DNA from 4 places in the Pseudomonas sp. B2M1-30 genome. Region 3 is predicted to be linked to each of the others. Evidence: predicted binding sites of a transcription regulator. Region 3 holds the regulator's gene; each other region holds the start of a gene.

Region 1 (4,210 bases), on a different contig from region 3:
CCTGGTCGAGATCGGCAACAAGCCGCAGTCGGCGGAGGACGTTCAGGGTCAATACATGGGGCTTTTGCGTTTCACGCCCGAGGGCTGGGCGGAAGTCGTCCGGTTGCGTGCGCAACTGACCCCGGCGCAGCGCGACAGCATGCACATGACCAACACCCTGCAACGGGTCATCGATGCCGGTCGAGTGCCGATCGAAGCTGTTGCCTACGCGGGAGAATGGGGCGAGGTCGACTCCAGTGACGACCTCTCCCTCTATCAGTAAGCCACGCCGCCTCAGCGGAAGCGGTCAACCTCGGAGCGCAGATCCGCCGCCAGCTTCTCCAGCTCTTTGGCGGTGACCGCGAGGTTCGACACAACCTCGCGCTGCTCGCTGTTGGCCAGCGCAATGCTTTGCAGGTTGCTGCTGAGCAAGGTCGCGGTGCTGCTCTGCTCCTGAGTCGCGGTGGTGATCGCCGCGAACTGCTGACCCGCCGAACGGCTCTGCTCGTCGATACGCGCCAGCGCCGACGCCACGTTGGCGTTGCGCGACAGGCCTTCCTGCATCAGCACGTTGCCCTGTTCCATGGTGCTGATGGCGTTGCCGGTTTCCTGCTGGATGCTGTGGATCATGCCGGAGATTTCGTCGGTCGCCTGACGCGTGCGCGACGCCAGACTACGCACTTCATCCGCCACCACGGCAAAACCACGGCCCTGCTCACCGGCGCGTGCGGCTTCAATCGCGGCGTTGAGCGCCAGCAGGTTGGTCTGCTCGGCGATCGAGGTGATCACGCCGACGATGCCACCGATTTCCTGGGAGCGCTGACCAAGGGTGTTGATCACCGTGGCCGTGCTGTTCAGGGCAGCAGCGATTTGTTCCAGCGACGACGACGCTTCGTCCATCGAGGTGCGGCCGATCTGGGTTTGCTGAGCGTTTTCCTGAGCCAGACGCTCGGTGTTGCCCATGTTGTCGGCGATGTTCAGCGACGTGGCGCTGAACTCTTCGACGGCGCCGGCCATGCTGGTGATTTCGCCGGACTGCTGCTCCATGCCTTCGTAAGCGCCACCGGACAGACCGGACAGCGCCTGGGCACGGCGATTGACCTCTTCCGAAGAGCGGCGAATGTGCTCGACCATGGTCGACAGCGCCTGGCTCATCTGGTTGAAGGCGCGGGCCAACTGCCCGATTTCATCGTTGCTCGACACATTCAGACGCACGCTCAGGTCACCGGCGCCCAAGGCTTCGGCCTGACGCACGAGATCGCTCAACGGGGCCAGTTTGCTGCGCAGCAGCCACACAACCGAACCCACCGCCAGCAACATCGCCAGCAGACTGCCGATCGCCAGTTGCGTGCCGACACTCCAGGTCACCTCGCGGATTTCGGCTTTCGGCATGCTCGCCACCACCGACCACGGCCCGCCTTCGAACGGCACGGCAACGCTGTAGAAGTCTTCGGACTTGTCGCTCCAGAACGAACCCTTGCCCGGCGTCTTCGCCAGACCGCCAATCACCGTCGCGGCCTGATCCAGCACCTGGACACCAGCCGGCGGCACCATCCATTTGTTCTGCTCGTCGAGCAATGCCAGAGAACCGGTCTTGCCGATACGGAAGCGCTGCAAGTTATCGAGCTGCGCTTTCTGTGCATCGGTGTAGTCGAACCCTACGTACAACACCGCGATCACTCGGCCGCTGCCATCGCGCACCGGGGTGTACTGCGACATGTAGAGACGCTCGAACAGCAGCGCCCGGCCGACATAGCTCTGTCCCGCCATCAGCCGTGCATAAGCCGGGTTGGCATGATCGAGCAACGTGCCGATGGCGCGGCTGCCATCCTGCTTGCTGACGTTGGTGCTGACCCGAATGAACTCGTCGCCGCTGCGTACGAAGATCGTCGCCACACCGGCCGTCATCTGCTTGAACTCATCAACTTCCTTGAAGTTGTTGTTCAGCACTTCGCTGCCACGGTGCAGGCCCGGCGTCTGAGTGCCGGCCACGGTCACCGGCTCATCCGGATGCACGCTCAGGCCGCTGCCGAAGCGTTTCTCGAACAGCCCGCTCAGGCGCAGGGTGCTCTCGCGCAGGGTGCCGTGGAAAGTGCTCAACTGGTCGGCGAGCAGACGCGCTTCGCTGGCGAGGTGCTCTTCACGAGTGGCGAGGTTGGCGTTGTCCAGCGAACGCAGGGCGAACACCGTACTGCCGCTGATGACAATCGCCAGAATCACAGCGAGCGCGAGGCCCAGCTGTGAGGCGATGCGGGCGCGAGGTTGAGACATGAACAGCTCCTGGCCGAGCGGCGGACCCTCCTTGATCGCGGCACTTGCTCGGAAATTTTCTAATAGTGGGGGTGAATCGCGGAGACCGGCACGACGGTTCCACTTGCACATAGTCGGCGGTAAAAGCGAATACTTGAGTCGCCAGCAGGGTGATGCGATGGCCGTAATTATGCGGGCTCGAACGTTTCAGCCCAGGCGCGCAACCACTGGCAGCGCCATGGCGCGGACTTCGCCCTGGAGGAAGTCGCTGAGGCGGCGCAAACGTTCACCTCCGGGGCGGGTTTTCGGCCACACCAGGTAATAATTCAGACCGCTGGCGACGGCGGTCGGCCACGGCAGGCTCAATCGTCCCTGCGCCACATCCTCGGCCACCATGAGCAAATCGCCCATCGACACGCCGTAACCGCGCGCCGCCGCGATCATCCCCAGCTCCAGGGTATCGAACACCTGCCCGCCCTTGAGCGACACCTGATCGGACAAGCCCATGTGCTCCAGCCAACTGCGCCAGTCGCGGCGATCCGGGGTCGGGTGCAGCAACTCGGCGGCCGCCAGCCGCGCCACGTCCCAGGGTTGATCGTTGAGCAGATTCGGCGCCCCCACCGGAATCAGCTCTTCGGGGAACAACAGGCTGGCCTCCCAGTCGGGCGGGAAATGGCCGTCGCTGAGCAACACGGCGCAATCGAACGGCTCATCGTTGAAGTCCACCGAGTCCACGTCCATCCAGGCGCTGGTCAGTTGCACCTCGTTGCCCGGTTGTAGGTGACGGAAGCGACTGAGTCGCGCCAGCAGCCAGCGCATGGTCAGGGTCGACGGGGCTTTCATGCGCAGGATGTCATCTTCGGCGCGCAAGGTATTGCAGGCCCGCTCAAGGGCACCGAAGCCCTCGCGGATGCCCGGCAACAGCAGACGCGCCGATTCGGTGAGTTGCAGGTTGCGCCCGCTGCGGTGGAACAGCCGACAGGCGAAATGATCTTCCAGGGTACGAATGTGCCGACTGACTGCGCTCTGGGTGATCGACAACTCTTCGGCGGCGCGGGTGAACGAACTGTGCCGCGCCGCCGCTTCGAATGCGCGCAGGGCATACAGGGGAGGAAGGCGGCGGGACATGGGCAAAGCTCCGATGGCGGGGTGCAGCCAACTTAACAGAATCCGCCAAGGATGAGTTTTAATCATGCCACCCATCCTTTTTATCCCTTTGTGCGAAGCCGGATGAACGCCGAGAATCGACGGTCTCTTGTTCCCTCTTTTTTGTGGGTGATGACCATGCAGCAACCTGTGCGTACCGAACTCTGGGCCATCCTGCGGCTGGCGGGGCCGCTGATCGCCTCGCAGTTGGCGCACATGCTGATGGTGCTGACCGACACCCTGATGATGGCGCGCCTGAGCCCCGAAGCGCTGGCGGGCGGCGGTCTGGGCGCGGCAACCTACTCGTTCGTGTCGATTTTCTGCATCGGTGTGATCGCGGCGGTCGGCACACTGGTGGCAATTCGTCACGGTGCCGGCGACATCCTCGGCGCCGCGCGCCTGACCCAGGCCGGCCTGTGGCTGGCCTGGCTGATGGCATTGGTCGCCGGGCTGCTGCTATGGAACCTCAAACCGGTGTTGCTACTGTTCGGCCAGACCGAAACCAACGTCAACGCCGCCGGACAGTTTCTGATCGCCCTGCCGTTCGCCCTGCCCGGCTATCTGAGCTTCATGGCCCTGCGCGGTTTCACCAGCGCCATCGGCCGGGCGACACCGGTGATGGTCATCAGCCTGGCCGGCACCGTGGCCAACTTTCTGCTCAATTACGCGCTGATCACCGGCCTGTTCGGCCTGCCGAAACTGGGCCTGACCGGCATCGGTCTGGTCACGGCCATTGTCGCCAACTGCATGGCTCTGGCGCTGGCCTGGCACATTCGCCGGCATCCGGCTTACGACGCCTATCCGTTGCGCCAGGGGCTGTCCCGGCCAAACCGGC
Region 2 (4,210 bases), on a different contig from region 3:
TGAGCAGTTCGGCGTTCGATCCGTTTGCCACCAGCGAATTTTTCAGTGAACTGGAAGCCCTGCATGTGCGGGTGCTGGAGCCTTCGCAGGAGGTGGATCATCTGGTCGAGGTGTCGCAGCGGATCGTTTTGCCGATTGCCGACGAGGGCGCGCAGACGCTGTCGGCGGCGCGTCTGCCCGAGGACGACGCCAGTCTGCGTCAGGTCGATCAGCTACGTCTGGGCAGTTGGGTGGCGTTCGAGGAAGACGAGGAACACACCCTGCGCTGCAAACTGGCGGCGATCATCGAAGCCACCGGCAAATACGTGTTCGTCGACCGCACCGGGATGAAAGTGCTGGAGCACAGCCGTATCGGCCTGGCCCAGGCGTTTCGTCGTGGCGCGGCGCGGGCGCTGGACGACACCTTGCTGTTCGACCGGGCTCTGGAGTCGGTGCTGGGCAATCTGCGGCGGCTCAATCGCGGCAAGTGATCGCGCGCCGGGGGCCGATCACGGCATACTGGGCGCCAACACAGTCGGCGTTGAAGGAATCGGTATGCAGTTGGATCCCGCTAGCGGGTGGTGTCAGGGGGTGCAGGTCTGCCCGTCGCCCAACTTCAATGAACGCCCGGCGGGCGAAGTCTCCCTGCTGGTGATCCACAACATCAGCCTGCCACCCGCGCAATTCGCCACCGGCAAGGTGCAGGAATTTTTCCAGAATCGTCTGGATGTCACGGAGCATCCCTACTTTGCAGGGATCGCCGACCTGCGCGTGTCGGCGCACTTTCTGATCGAACGTGACGGCAAGGTCACCCAGTTTGTCTCCTGTCTTGAGCGGGCGTGGCACGCCGGCGTTTCGAGTTTCGAGGGGCGGGAAACCTGTAACGATTTTTCCGTGGGCATCGAACTTGAAGGCACCGATGATCTGCCGTTCACTGATGCGCAGTATCTGGCGTTGACCGCGCTGACCCGCCAGTTGCAGGCGAGGTTTCCGGCGATCACCGGCCAGCGCATCTGCGGACACAGCGACATTGCACCCGGGCGCAAGACCGATCCGGGACCTGCATTTGACTGGGCACGCTACCGCGCGGCCCTGGTACAAGAGGAAGGACAATGAGTTTTCTGGTGTTACTGCTGGCGCTGTGGATCGAGAAGTTCTCGGCCCTGCGTCATCGGGTTCAACGCGATGGCGGATGGATCCGCGAACTGCACAAGCTTGAAAACAGCCAGCGCCTGAAACAGCAGCCGTGGCTGGTGCTGGTGATTCTGGTGTTGCTGCCGGTGGCTTTGCTCGGATTGTTGCTGCTGGTGCTGGAACCGGTGGCCTACGGCCTGCTGGCGTTGCCAGTGCATCTGCTGGTGGTGATTTACAGCCTGGGACGCGGCGACCTGCTGGGTGGCCTCGGGCCGTTCCGCGATGCCTGGCGCCGGGAAGACCTGCAAGCCGCCGCGCATGTCGCCAAGCGCGATCTGGACATCTGCGCCGACAGCGGCGAGCAACTGCTGGAGCGGGTGCAAGCGCATCTGTTGTGGCAGGCGTACCAAAGCTTCTTCGCGGTGATTTTCTGGTACTTCCTGCTCGGCCCGGTCGCGGCGCTGAGTTATCGCCTGCTCGCGCTGGCCGAGGAGCATGCGCGCAACCCGGCGGTGGTCGAACGGGCCGGGCAACTGCGCCACGCCTTCGACTGGGTGCCGGTGCGCTTGCTGGCGGCAAGTCTCGCGCTGGTCGGCAACTTCGTCGCGGTCAGCCGGGTGATGCTGCACGAGTTGCTGAACTGGAACATCAGCGCCGGGCAGCTGATCAACAAGGTCGGGCTGGCGGCGGGGGAGATCCCGCCTCCGGTGGTCGGGTCGGATGGCATCAACACCCTCGACTGCCTGTGGGAACTGCTGCTGCGCGCGGCGGTGCTGTGGTATGCCGGGTTTGCCTTGTGGACGGTGCTGGTTCACTGAGTTCGAAGTGCAATTCAGGGTGGCGGGGGAGCAACTCCCTCGTCACGGCCGGCTCCAGTCATCGTCTCGCTCCGGCCGTTAACCTTAAGTTACAAAACCTCCCTTCGATTTGAGCTATACAGAGATGGCGCCCGATAGTGGCTATCTGCTGTCGCCCCGCGCCTGCCAATAAAAAAACAAGAAAAACCAAGGGAGACTTCCAGTGAAGAGCTTGCTCTATCCCGCCGTCTCGCTGATGAACCGCTTGAGCTTCGGCATGAAGTTCAGCCTGATCAGCGTGCTGTTCCTGGTGCCAATGCTGGTGACCAACTTCTATCTGGTTCGCGATTCCTACCGCGAATTCCAGGGCACCCGCGTTGAACTGCAAAGCCTCGATCTGCTGGGCAGCAGCCTGACCCTGCGCCGGGATCTGGAAACCCTGAACAATCTGGTGCAGATCAACGTCACCCTCGGCCAGTCCGGCAAGGCCGGCAATGTCGAAGCGAACATCACCACCCTTGAACAAAGTGTATTGACGCGGCTGCAAGGGCTGGCGGCGATGACCGAGGACCCGGAGCAGATCAAGGTGTTCGACGGCAAGCGCGACGAGATGATCGCCGCGTTCAAGGCCCAGCAAGCGGAAAACTCCCTGCAAAGCAAAAGTGCGCTGATCGCCAAGCTGCTGGGCAGCGCGCAGATTTTCAGCCAGATCGTCGCCAGCCAGGCCGGTCTGAGCCGCGACAACCAGAGCGACATCCGCCAACTCAGCGAGCTGGTCACCAACGTCACCCCGGCGGTGACCCAGCTTATCGGCGAGGGCCGGGCCATGGGCTCGTATTCCCTGGGCCAGGGTTTTCTCAACAGTGCCTCCAGCACCCGTTTCGATGAGTTGCTGGTACAGATCGAAAAACTCCAGGCCGAGTACGGCCTGAAACTTCAGGACGCCCTCGGTTCGAGCAAGTCCGCCCGTGAATCCCTCAGCGCTCCGGCGGACGCCAGCAAGGCTTCGTTGAAGCAGGCCAGCGAGCTGTTCGAGGAGCAAGTGGTGATGGCCGACACCCTCGACGCTCCGTGGCAGGGCTTCTACGACCAGGTCACTGCACTGATGGCGCAGACCTACCAGCTCAACGAAGCGACCCTGAAATTCCTCGACAGCCAGTTGCAACAGCGCCTGACGCAAAACCGCACGCACATGGTCTTGCAGGCTTCGGCGCTGTCGGTGGTGTTCGTGCTGATTTTCTATCTCTACGGCGGTTTCTACGCCTCGACCCGCACCACCCTCAAACGCCTCGGCGCGATGATGGACAAAGTGGCGGCGGGGGACATGACGGTCAATTTCAAAGCCAACAGCCGCGATGAACTGGGCGAGTTGGGCGAGGTGTTCAACGGCACCGTGCGCAAGATCCACGACCTGATCGAGCGCGTCGGCCATACCGTCGGCGAAGTCGAGCGTCAGGCCGGGCAAGTGGAAAGCGTCTCGGCGCAAAGCAATCAGGCCGTGGCCGGGCAGCGCAGCCAGATCGAACAAGTGGCGACGGCGATGAACCAGATGTCGGCGACTTCACTGGAGGTGGCTCGCAGCGCGGCGGCGGCGGTCAGCAGCGCCCACAGCGTGAATGACGAAACCATCAGTGGGCGCGGACTGGTGGAGTCGCAGCAGGGCAGCATCGCGGCACTGGCCGGCGAGATCGATCAGTCGGTGCTGGTGATCAACCAGTTGGCCAGCGACAGCCAGTCGATCAGCCGCGTGCTGGAGGTCATCAAGAGCATCGCCGAGCAGACCAACCTGTTGGCGCTCAACGCGGCCATCGAAGCCGCCCGCGCTGGTGAGCAGGGCCGAGGGTTTGCGGTGGTGGCGGACGAAGTGCGTACCCTGGCCAAGCGTACCCAGCAATCGACCGAAGAGATCGAGCAGATGATCGACCGGCTGCATGGCGGAGTCGGTGCGGCGGTGAAGGCCATGGGTGTCAGCCATCAGATGGCCAATGGCACCGTCGGGCAGTCGGAAAAAGTCCAGCAGGCCCTGGAAAATATCCTCGGCGCCGTAGGCATGATCGTCGACCAGAATCAACAGATTGCCGCTGCGGTGGAGCAGCAGACCGCCGTGGCCCATGACATCGACCAGAACATCGTCGAGATCAATCGCGCCGGTGAACGCACGGCCCAGGGCGCGCACCAGACCGAAGACGCCAGTCGTGCGCTCTCGGCGCAGGTGGTCGAGCTCAAACAACTGATCAGCGCGTTCCGTGTTTGAAGAAACACGGACCACAAGTTTTATCTGAAGTATTTGTAGGCTTTTT
Region 3 (4,210 bases):
GCTGCCGGCGCCGCAGGAGCGGCCGCCGCCGGGGCCACCGCATCAGCGGCGAACTGACCCTTGCCGTGAAGCTGGTCGAGCAGCGACTCGAACTCGGCATCGGTGATTTCATCGCTGGCCGCTTCATCGGCGCTCTGCACCGGCGCAGCCACGGCCGCCGGAGCCTCGGCTTCAGCCTTGACGGCGCTCAGCGAGTCCAGCAACTGTTCGAATTCGTTATCGGTGATGTCGCCCGAGGCTGCGTCTTCAACGACCAGTTCCTCGATCATCTCGGCCACCGGCGAGGCCACGGCTTCATCAGCCGATTGCGGCTCGGCCAGACGCGACAGCGCCGCCAGCAGTTCCGGTGTTGCAGCGGTGATCGGGCTGCGATCGCGAACTTCGCCGAACATGCTGTTCACCGAGTCCAGCGCTTCGAGTACCACGTCCATCAGTTCTGCATCTACGCGACGCTCACCCTTGCGCAGGATGTCGAACACGTTTTCGGCGATGTGACAGCACTCCACCAGCTCGTTGAGCTGAAGGAAGCCGGCGCCCCCTTTTACAGTGTGGAAACCGCGAAAAATTGCGTTGAGCAGATCCGCGTCATCCGGACGGCTTTCCAGCTCGACCAGTTGCTCGGACAGTTGCTCAAGAATCTCGCCGGCCTCAACCAGGAAATCCTGAAGGATCTCTTCATCGGCGCCGAAGCTCATTAATGGGGTGCTCCTACAGGTCTAAAAACCCAAAAAAACTCAAAATCCAAGGCTGGATAGCAAATCGTCCACATCGTCCTGACCGGACACAACGTCTTCTCGTTTATCGGCATGAATCTGCGGACCTTCACCCTGCGAGAGATGTTTTTGTGGATCTTTTTCAGCAAGCATCGCCGCACGGTCATGTTCGATGCCCGCGAAGCGGTCCACCTGACTGGCCATGAGGACGAGTTTGAGCAGGTTGCTTTCGACTTCGGTGACCAACTGGGTCACACGCTTGATCACCTGACCGGTGAGGTCCTGGTAATCCTGGGCCAGCAGAATGTCGTTCAGGTTGGCCGATACGGCGCGGTTGTCCGCGCTGCTGCGTGCCAGAAAACCGTCGACCCGGCGAGCCAGTTCACGGAACTCTTCGGCACCGACTTCGCGGCGCATGAAACGCCCCCAGTCGGCACTCAACGCCTGGGCTTCGTCAGCCAGGCCATTGACCACCGGCGTGGCGCTCTCCACCAGATCCATGGTGCGGTTGGCGGCGTTCTCGGTCAGCTTGACCACATAGCCCAGGCGTTCGGTCGCATCAGTGATCTGCGACACTTCCTCGGCTTGCGGCATGTGCGGATCGATCTGGAAATTGACGATCGCGCTGTGCAGTTCACGCGTGAGCTTGCCCACTTCCTGGTACAGGCCACGGTCGCGGGTCTGATTGAGCTCATGGATCAGTTGCACGGCTTCGCCGAACTTGCCTTTTTCAAGGCTTTCGACCAGTTCGACCGCGTGTTTTTTCAGAGTCGACTCGAAGTCGCCCTGTGAAGATTCGTTATGCTCCATAGCTCCCCCGGGGCGCGTACATCAGCCGATGCGTTCGAAAATCTTCTCGATCTTTTCTTTCAGTGCCTGAGCTGTGAAAGGTTTGACCACGTAGCCGTTAACGCCGGCCTGGGCCGCTTCGATGATCTGTTCGCGCTTGGCTTCAGCGGTCACCATCAGCACCGGCAGGTGCTTGAGCTTTTCATCGGCGCGCACGTGACGCAGCAGGTCGATGCCGGTCATGCCGGGCATGTTCCAGTCAGTCACCAGAAAGTCGATGCTGCCGCTGTTGAGCACCGGAATGGCGGTGGTGCCATCGTCCGCTTCAACGGTGTTGGTGAACCCCAGATCACGCAGCAGGTTCTTGATGATCCGCCGCATCGTCGAGAAATCGTCAACGATGAGGATTTTCATGTCTTTGTTCAATTCGACCTCCAAGCAGTCTTAAACGCGCCCAGCACCTGGACGCGCCATTTCAATCAATCCGGCAAAGCACTCAAAGACTGTCTGGAGCACAACAGATCGAGACCGGTGCCGTTCACCACCGCACCAGCCTCGTTCGCAGCGTCCCCACACCGCCCTCAGCGCGCTCGCCACTCCCCCAAACGCCCCCGCAAACGGGCCGCGCACTGGCTGTGTAACTGGCTGACCCGCGATTCACTGACGCCCAGGACTTCACCGATTTCCTTGAGGTTCAGCTCTTCGTCGTAGTACAGCGCCAACACCAGTCGCTCACGCTCCGGCAAATTGGCAATCGCGTCCGCCAGCGCGGCCTGGAATCGCTCGTCTTCCAGATCGCGCGACGGCTCCAGATGAGCACTGGCGCCATCCTCGTGCAGACCTTCGTGTTCGCCGTCCTGCAACAGGTCGTCGAAACTGAACAGCCGGCTGCCCAAGGTGTCATTCAAAATCCCGTAGTAATCGTCGAGACTCAATTGGAGTTCGGCCGCAACCTCGTGATCTTTAGCGTCACGGCCGGTTTTAGCTTCAATTGCGCGAATCGCGTCGCTGACCATACGGGTGTTGCGGTGAACCGAGCGTGGCGCCCAGTCCCCCTTGCGCACTTCATCGAGCATCGCGCCACGGATCCGGATGCCCGCGTACGTTTCGAAACTGGCGCCCTTGCTGGCGTCGTATTTGGTCGAGACTTCGAGCAGGCCGATCATCCCGGCCTGGATCAAGTCCTCGACCTGCACACTGGCCGGCAATCGCGCCAGCAAGTGGTAGGCAATGCGTTTGACCAGTGGCGCGTAACGCTCGATCAGCTCGTACTGCGCGTCACGTGCCGACTTCTTGTAGTAGTTCATACCGCTGGCGGTCATAGCACTGGCCCTGCCGTTTGCTGCACGAGGCGCTCGACGAAAAATTCGAGGTGCCCACGCGGGTTGGCGGGCAGCGGCCAGGTGTCGACCTTCTGGGCGATGGCCTTGAACGCCAGCGCGCACTTGGAACGCGGGAAGGCTTCATAGACCGCACGCTGTTTCTGCACCGCCTTGCGCACGCTTTCGTCGTAAGGCACCGCGCCCACGTATTGTAGGGCGACGTCAAGGAAGCGATCAGTGACCTTGGTCAACTTGGCGAACAGATTGCGCCCTTCCTGCGGGCTCTGCGCCATGTTGGCGAGGACGCGGAAGCGGTTCATGCCGTAGTCGCGGTTGAGCAGTTTGATCAGCGCGTAGGCGTCGGTGATGGACGTCGGTTCGTCGCAGACCACCAGCAGCACTTCCTGGGCGGCGCGGACAAAACTGACCACCGAGTCACCGATACCCGCAGCGGTGTCGATCACCAGCACGTCGAGGTTGTCACCGATATCGCTGAAGGCCTGGATCAGACCGGCATGCTGCGCCGGGCTCAGGTGAACCATGCTCTGGGTGCCGGAAGCGGCCGGCACGATGCGGATCCCGCCCGGCCCCTGCAACAGCACGTCGCGCAGCTCGCAGCGGCCTTCGATCACGTCGGCCAGTGTGCGTTTTGGCGTAAGCCCCAGCAGAACGTCGACGTTCGCCAGCCCCAGATCGGCGTCCAGCAGCATGACCCGACGGCCAAGCTCTGCCAGCGCCAGAGACAAGTTCACTGACACGTTAGTCTTGCCGACGCCACCTTTGCCGCCGGTCACCGCGATCACCTGTACGGGATGCATGCTGCCCATGTTATTTCTTTACCTTGTCTTGCATAGACGGAGGCCACATTACTGGCTGCGCGTTCACAACCGGAACAATGCGTGGCAAGCCATCGATGTAGGTACAAAAACTGTTCATTACCTCAGCCAACCTGCTTGGTCGGGCTGTGGTAGATATCAGCGAACATGTCAGCCATGGCTTCTTCGCTGGGTTCTTCCTGCATTTGCACGCTGACGGCGCGGCTGACCAGTTGATGACGGCGCGGCAGATGCAGATCATCCGGAATGCGCGGGCCATCGGTCAGGTAGGCGACCGGCAGTTCATGGCTGATCGCCAGGCTCAACACCTCGCCCAGACTGGCCGTTTCATCCAGTTTAGTCAGGATGCACCCGGCGAGCCCGCAACGCTTGTAACTGTGATAAGCGGCGGTTAGAACCTGTTTCTGGCTGGTGGTTGCCAGCACCAGATAATTTTTCGAGCGGATGCCGCGACCGGCCAGGCTTTCCAGTTGCATGCGCAGGGCCGGGTCGCTGGCCTGCAGGCCGGCGGTGTCGATCAGCACCACGCGCTTGCGCAGCAGCGGATCCA
Region 4 (4,210 bases), on a different contig from region 3:
CCATGGCCGCACCGAGCAGCAGGCTGCCGACAGCACCGACCGACAGGGCCTGCGCAATCGATCGGGAATCGAGCCGGCTGACCTGACGCCCGTCGTGCGTCGCGCCGTGCCGGGTCCACTGCCACCAGCCATAGACTTGCAGCGCGGCATAAATCACTTGCAGCAACATGTCCGAATACAGCTTCACCTCGAAGAAGATCCAGCTGTACAGCAGCACCATGACCAGCCCGATCGGCCAGCACCACGGATTCTGTTTGACCGTCAGCCAGACGGCGATCACACCGAGGGCGGCGGCAAACAGTTCGAGCCCGGACATGCGCAATCCTTGAGAAGGGAAGAGGGGGCGGATTGTACCGGGAAAGGAGGCGCGGACAAGTTTTCGGGATGGCGGGGAGGTTTGCGCAAGAAACCTGAGCAAGCCCCCGTGTGGGAGCTGGCTCGCTCCCACACGGGTGCTGTGTTATACGCGGAACTGACGCAGCAAACCGTTCAACTGTTCGCTCAACTGACCCAGTCGCACGCTGGCTGCGCTCGATTGTTCGGCCGCCAGCGCGGTGCTGTGGGACAGACCTGCCGCCTGGGTGACGTTCTGGTTGATGTCCTCGACCACGTGCGCCTGTTGCAGGGTGGCGCTGGCAATCGAGGCGTTCAGGCCATTGAGGTTGCGCAAGGCCTGGCCGATGGCGTTCAGGCTGGCACCGGCGAGGCCGGCCTGCTCGATGGTCAACTGCGACGCCTTGCTGCTGTCGCCGATCACTTTTACCGCTGCCTCGGAGTGGTTTTGCAGACGTTCGATCATGCTCTGGATCTCCGCCGTGGACTTCTGCGTGCGCTGGGCCAGCAAGCGAACCTCGTCGGCCACCACCGCAAAACCGCGACCCTGTTCACCGGCTCGCGCCGCTTCGATCGCGGCGTTGAGCGCGAGCAGGTTGGTCTGCTCGGCAATCGAACGGATCACTTCCAGAACACTGCCGATCTGCGTGCTTTCGGCGGCCAGGGTGCGGATCACTTCCACGGCCTGATCGATGGTGCCGGACAGCTTGTCGATCTGCTGCAGGCTGCCGTCGATGTTGACCTGACCCTGTTGCGCCTGGGCTTCGGCATCGCGCATTTCACTGGCGGCGTGCTCGGCGTTCTTCGCCACGTCCTGCACGCCATAAGTGACTTCATTGATCGCGGTCGCCACCAGTTCCATCTGCTGCGATTGCTGCTGGCTGCGTTCCTGGGCCTGGGCCGCATCGTTGCCCAGTTCGCTCGACGACTGGCCGAGGGCACTGGCGGACAACTGCAAGTCACCGATCACCCGGCGCAGTTTGGCGGTGAAACCGTTGAAGTGATGGGCCAGTTGGGTGACTTCATCCTGACCGTGGGTGTCCAGGCTGCGGGTCAGGTCGCTTTCGCCGCTGGCGATGTTGGCCATGGCGTTCACGGTTTCCTGCAACGGTCGAACGATGCTGCGGGCAATCAGAATCACCAGCAGGGCCATGATCACCGCAATCACCAGACCGACGATCGAGGCCTTGATCACCTGGCCCTGGAACTCCGCCTGCACATCGTCGACGTATACGCCGGAGCCGATGATCCAGCCCCAGGGTTCGAACAGTTTCACGTAGGAAGTCTTGGCCACCGGCTCGCTGGCGCCCGGTTTCGGCCAGCGGTAATCGACCATGCCCGCGCCTTTGGCCTTGGCGATGGCGACCATCTCGTTGAACACCGCGAAGCCGTCCGGATCGCGGATCGCCGAGAGGTTCTGACCTTCGAGCTTGGGATTGGCCGGGTGCATGACCATCACGGGCGTGAGGTCGTTGATCCAGAAATAGTCGTTCTGGTCATAGCGCAGGCCACGAATCGCACTCATTGCCTGTTTCTGGGCGACATCGCGGGTCAGGGTGCCGGCCGCTTCCAGGCCTTGGTAATAGGCCAGTATGCCGCTGGCGGTCTGCACCACATGTTGGGTTTTCTGAGCCTTGGCGTGATACAGGTCATCGTGAATCTGCTTGAGCATCAATACGCCCAAGGTCAGCAACATGACCACCGCCACAACCAAGATGAGCCACAAGCGTCGGCTGATCGACACACTGCGCAAGCTGTTCATAACGCTGTCACTCCAGATTCTTTTTCTTGTAATAAGTCGCCGCCAGCATCCAACCACGTTTCGGTATTGAGGCATACGCGACGCAAGTCGTATAACGCGGCAGCGCTATTTCGGCTTGTCTGATAGGATTTCGGCCCCGCACGCAAAAACCTGAGTCGGTTTTGATTTTTCACGGAATTTTGACTGTTCCGTGTGGATCCTGTGCGCGCGGGAAGTCAGCTACGCTGAACGCAGTGAACGCTCTATATAAATACTATCGGGGCATGCAAACGCATCGCTTCTTCGGGGGATTGATGGATCTTTGGACCGCCTTGCAGGCACTGATTCTAGGAGTTGTAGAAGGGCTGACGGAGTTTTTGCCCATTTCAAGTACAGGACACCAGATCATTGTTGCGGATTTGCTCGACTTCGGTGGCGAGCGGGCCATGGCGTTCAACATCATCATTCAGCTCGGCGCGATCCTCGCAGTGGTCTGGGAGTTTCGCCGCAAGATCCTCGACGTCGTCGTCGGCTTGCCGACCCAGCCCGGTGCGCGACGTTTCACTGCCAACCTGCTGATCGCGTTCTTGCCTGCTGTGGTATTGGGGGTGATTTTTGCCGATCTGATTCACCAGTATCTGTTCAACCCGATCACCGTTGCCGCTGCGCTGGTGGTGGGCGGCATCATCATGTTATGGGCCGAACAGCGCCAGCATGAGGTGCACGCCGAAACGGTGGACGACATCTCCTGGAAAGACGCGCTGAAAATCGGCTTCGCCCAGTGCCTGGCGATGATTCCGGGTACTTCGCGTTCCGGCTCGACCATCATCGGCGGCCTGCTGTTCGGCCTGTCGCGCAAGACGGCCACCGAGTTCTCGTTCTTTCTGGCCATGCCGACCATGGTCGGGGCGGCGGTATACTCCGGCTACAAATACCGCCACATCTTCGTGCCGGCCGACGTTCCGGTGTTTGCCATCGGCTTCGTCACAGCGTTCATCTTCGCCATGATTGCCGTGCGCGGCTTGCTCAAGTTCATTGCCAGCCACAGCTACGCGGCGTTCGCCTGGTATCGGATCGTCTTCGGTCTGGTGATTCTGGCGACCTGGCAGTTCGGCTGGGTCGACTGGACGGCGGCCAAGCCATGAGTGATTCCCGCGCACGCCGCCCGGATCGCGGCCCCGCCGGCGGCCATATTCAGAATCTGAAATTGAAGCTGGTGGTGTTGGTTATCGTCTGCGCGTTGCCGCTGTTCGGCTCGCTGTCGATGTGGCTGCGCGGGATCTCGCTGATACCGCTGGCGGCCTATGGCCTTGTCAGCGTGCTGGCGTTCTTCATGTATTGGGCCGACAAGCGCAAGGCCCGCGCCGACGCCTGGCGTACACCGGAGAACATCCTGCACGCCGTGGAACTGGCCGGTGGCTGGCCGGGCGCCTTGATCGCCCAGCAAGTGTTCCGGCACAAGACGCGCAAGGTGTCGTTCCAGATCCTGTTCTGGATGATCGTGGCGCTGCATCAGGTGTTCTGGATCGATCAGCTGTTCCTGGGCGCGAACCTGCTGGCCTTGTTCTGAAACCACCCAAACCGGATTGCAGTTACAACAACAATCCCGCCTGCGTGCGTTTGGGCAATTTGCTCACCACCAATTGATGAGATCGCTGCAGCAACCCCTGCAACTCCTCGGCGCCCAAGGGGTAGGGCGGGTGCATGATGATCCATTGCGCCCGGGCCAGATACGGCGCCGGGTGGATGCCCGGGCGATCGCAATGGCCGAGAAACAGGTCCTTGTCGACCTTGAACGCCAGCGAATCGCCGCGCAGGCCTTGCAAGGCGAACATCTTGTTGCCGGCAATCGAAAACACCCGCACGCCTCCCCACTTGTAGTCTTCCCGAGCGCCGGGCAGTGCCAGGCAGAACGCGGCAACGTCCGCTTCGTTCATCTTTCCCTGTTTCATAACAACCGCTCCCCACACGCATTGAAGGATTCGACCAGATGATCGATCCACGCCCGCACCGCCGGCATCACTCCACGCCGGTGCGGATATACCGCTTGCAGCCAACCGCCGGGCAATGACCACTCGGGCAGCAATTGCACCATGGTGCCGTTGTTCAGTTCTGCTTCGCAAAACATCATCGGCA

What was found. Region 3 encodes FliA, which starts transcription of late flagellar genes. Its sites were predicted from a motif close to CTAAAGTTTNNNNNNNNNNNGCCGNTAA; they were not measured.
Region 1: N8H74_RS02055 (methyl-accepting chemotaxis protein) is a predicted target of FliA. The motif match lies at 2,361-2,388, and genes of this name have one in related genera.
Region 2: N8H74_RS15995 (methyl-accepting chemotaxis protein) is a predicted target of FliA. The motif match lies at 1,986-2,013, and genes of this name have one in related genera.
Region 4: N8H74_RS27035 (methyl-accepting chemotaxis protein) is a predicted target of FliA. The motif match lies at 2,223-2,250, and genes of this name have one in related genera.

The regions. Positions count from the first base shown of each region.
Region 1 is NZ_JAOEJT010000001.1:442,480-446,689, forward strand. It holds gene N8H74_RS02050 (phosphocholine cytidylyltransferase family protein) at 1-262, shown strand, start outside; gene N8H74_RS02055 (methyl-accepting chemotaxis protein) at 274-2,250, opposite strand; gene N8H74_RS02060 (LysR substrate-binding domain-containing protein) at 2,437-3,357, opposite strand; gene N8H74_RS02065 (NorM family multidrug efflux MATE transporter) at 3,514-4,210, shown strand, end outside.
Region 2 is NZ_JAOEJT010000007.1:154,975-159,184, reverse strand. It holds gene N8H74_RS16010 (DUF1631 domain-containing protein) at 1-470, shown strand, start outside; gene ampD (1,6-anhydro-N-acetylmuramyl-L-alanine amidase AmpD) at 535-1,095, shown strand; gene ampE (regulatory signaling modulator protein AmpE) at 1,092-1,931, shown strand; gene N8H74_RS15995 (methyl-accepting chemotaxis protein) at 2,134-4,164, shown strand.
Region 3 is NZ_JAOEJT010000011.1:101,519-105,728, reverse strand. It holds gene N8H74_RS20685 (chemotaxis protein CheA) at 1-695, opposite strand, end outside; gene N8H74_RS20680 (protein phosphatase CheZ) at 735-1,523, opposite strand; gene N8H74_RS20675 (chemotaxis response regulator CheY) at 1,545-1,916, opposite strand; gene fliA (RNA polymerase sigma factor FliA) at 2,084-2,824, opposite strand; gene fleN (flagellar synthesis regulator FleN) at 2,821-3,651, opposite strand; gene flhF (flagellar biosynthesis protein FlhF) at 3,765-4,210, opposite strand, start outside.
Region 4 is NZ_JAOEJT010000020.1:57,168-61,377, forward strand. It holds gene pnuC (nicotinamide riboside transporter PnuC) at 1-316, opposite strand, end outside; gene N8H74_RS27035 (methyl-accepting chemotaxis protein) at 461-2,095, opposite strand; gene N8H74_RS27040 (undecaprenyl-diphosphate phosphatase) at 2,389-3,219, shown strand; gene N8H74_RS27045 (DUF1294 domain-containing protein) at 3,216-3,644, shown strand; gene N8H74_RS27050 (MmcQ/YjbR family DNA-binding protein) at 3,667-4,026, opposite strand; gene N8H74_RS27055 (LysR substrate-binding domain-containing protein) at 4,023-4,210, opposite strand, start outside.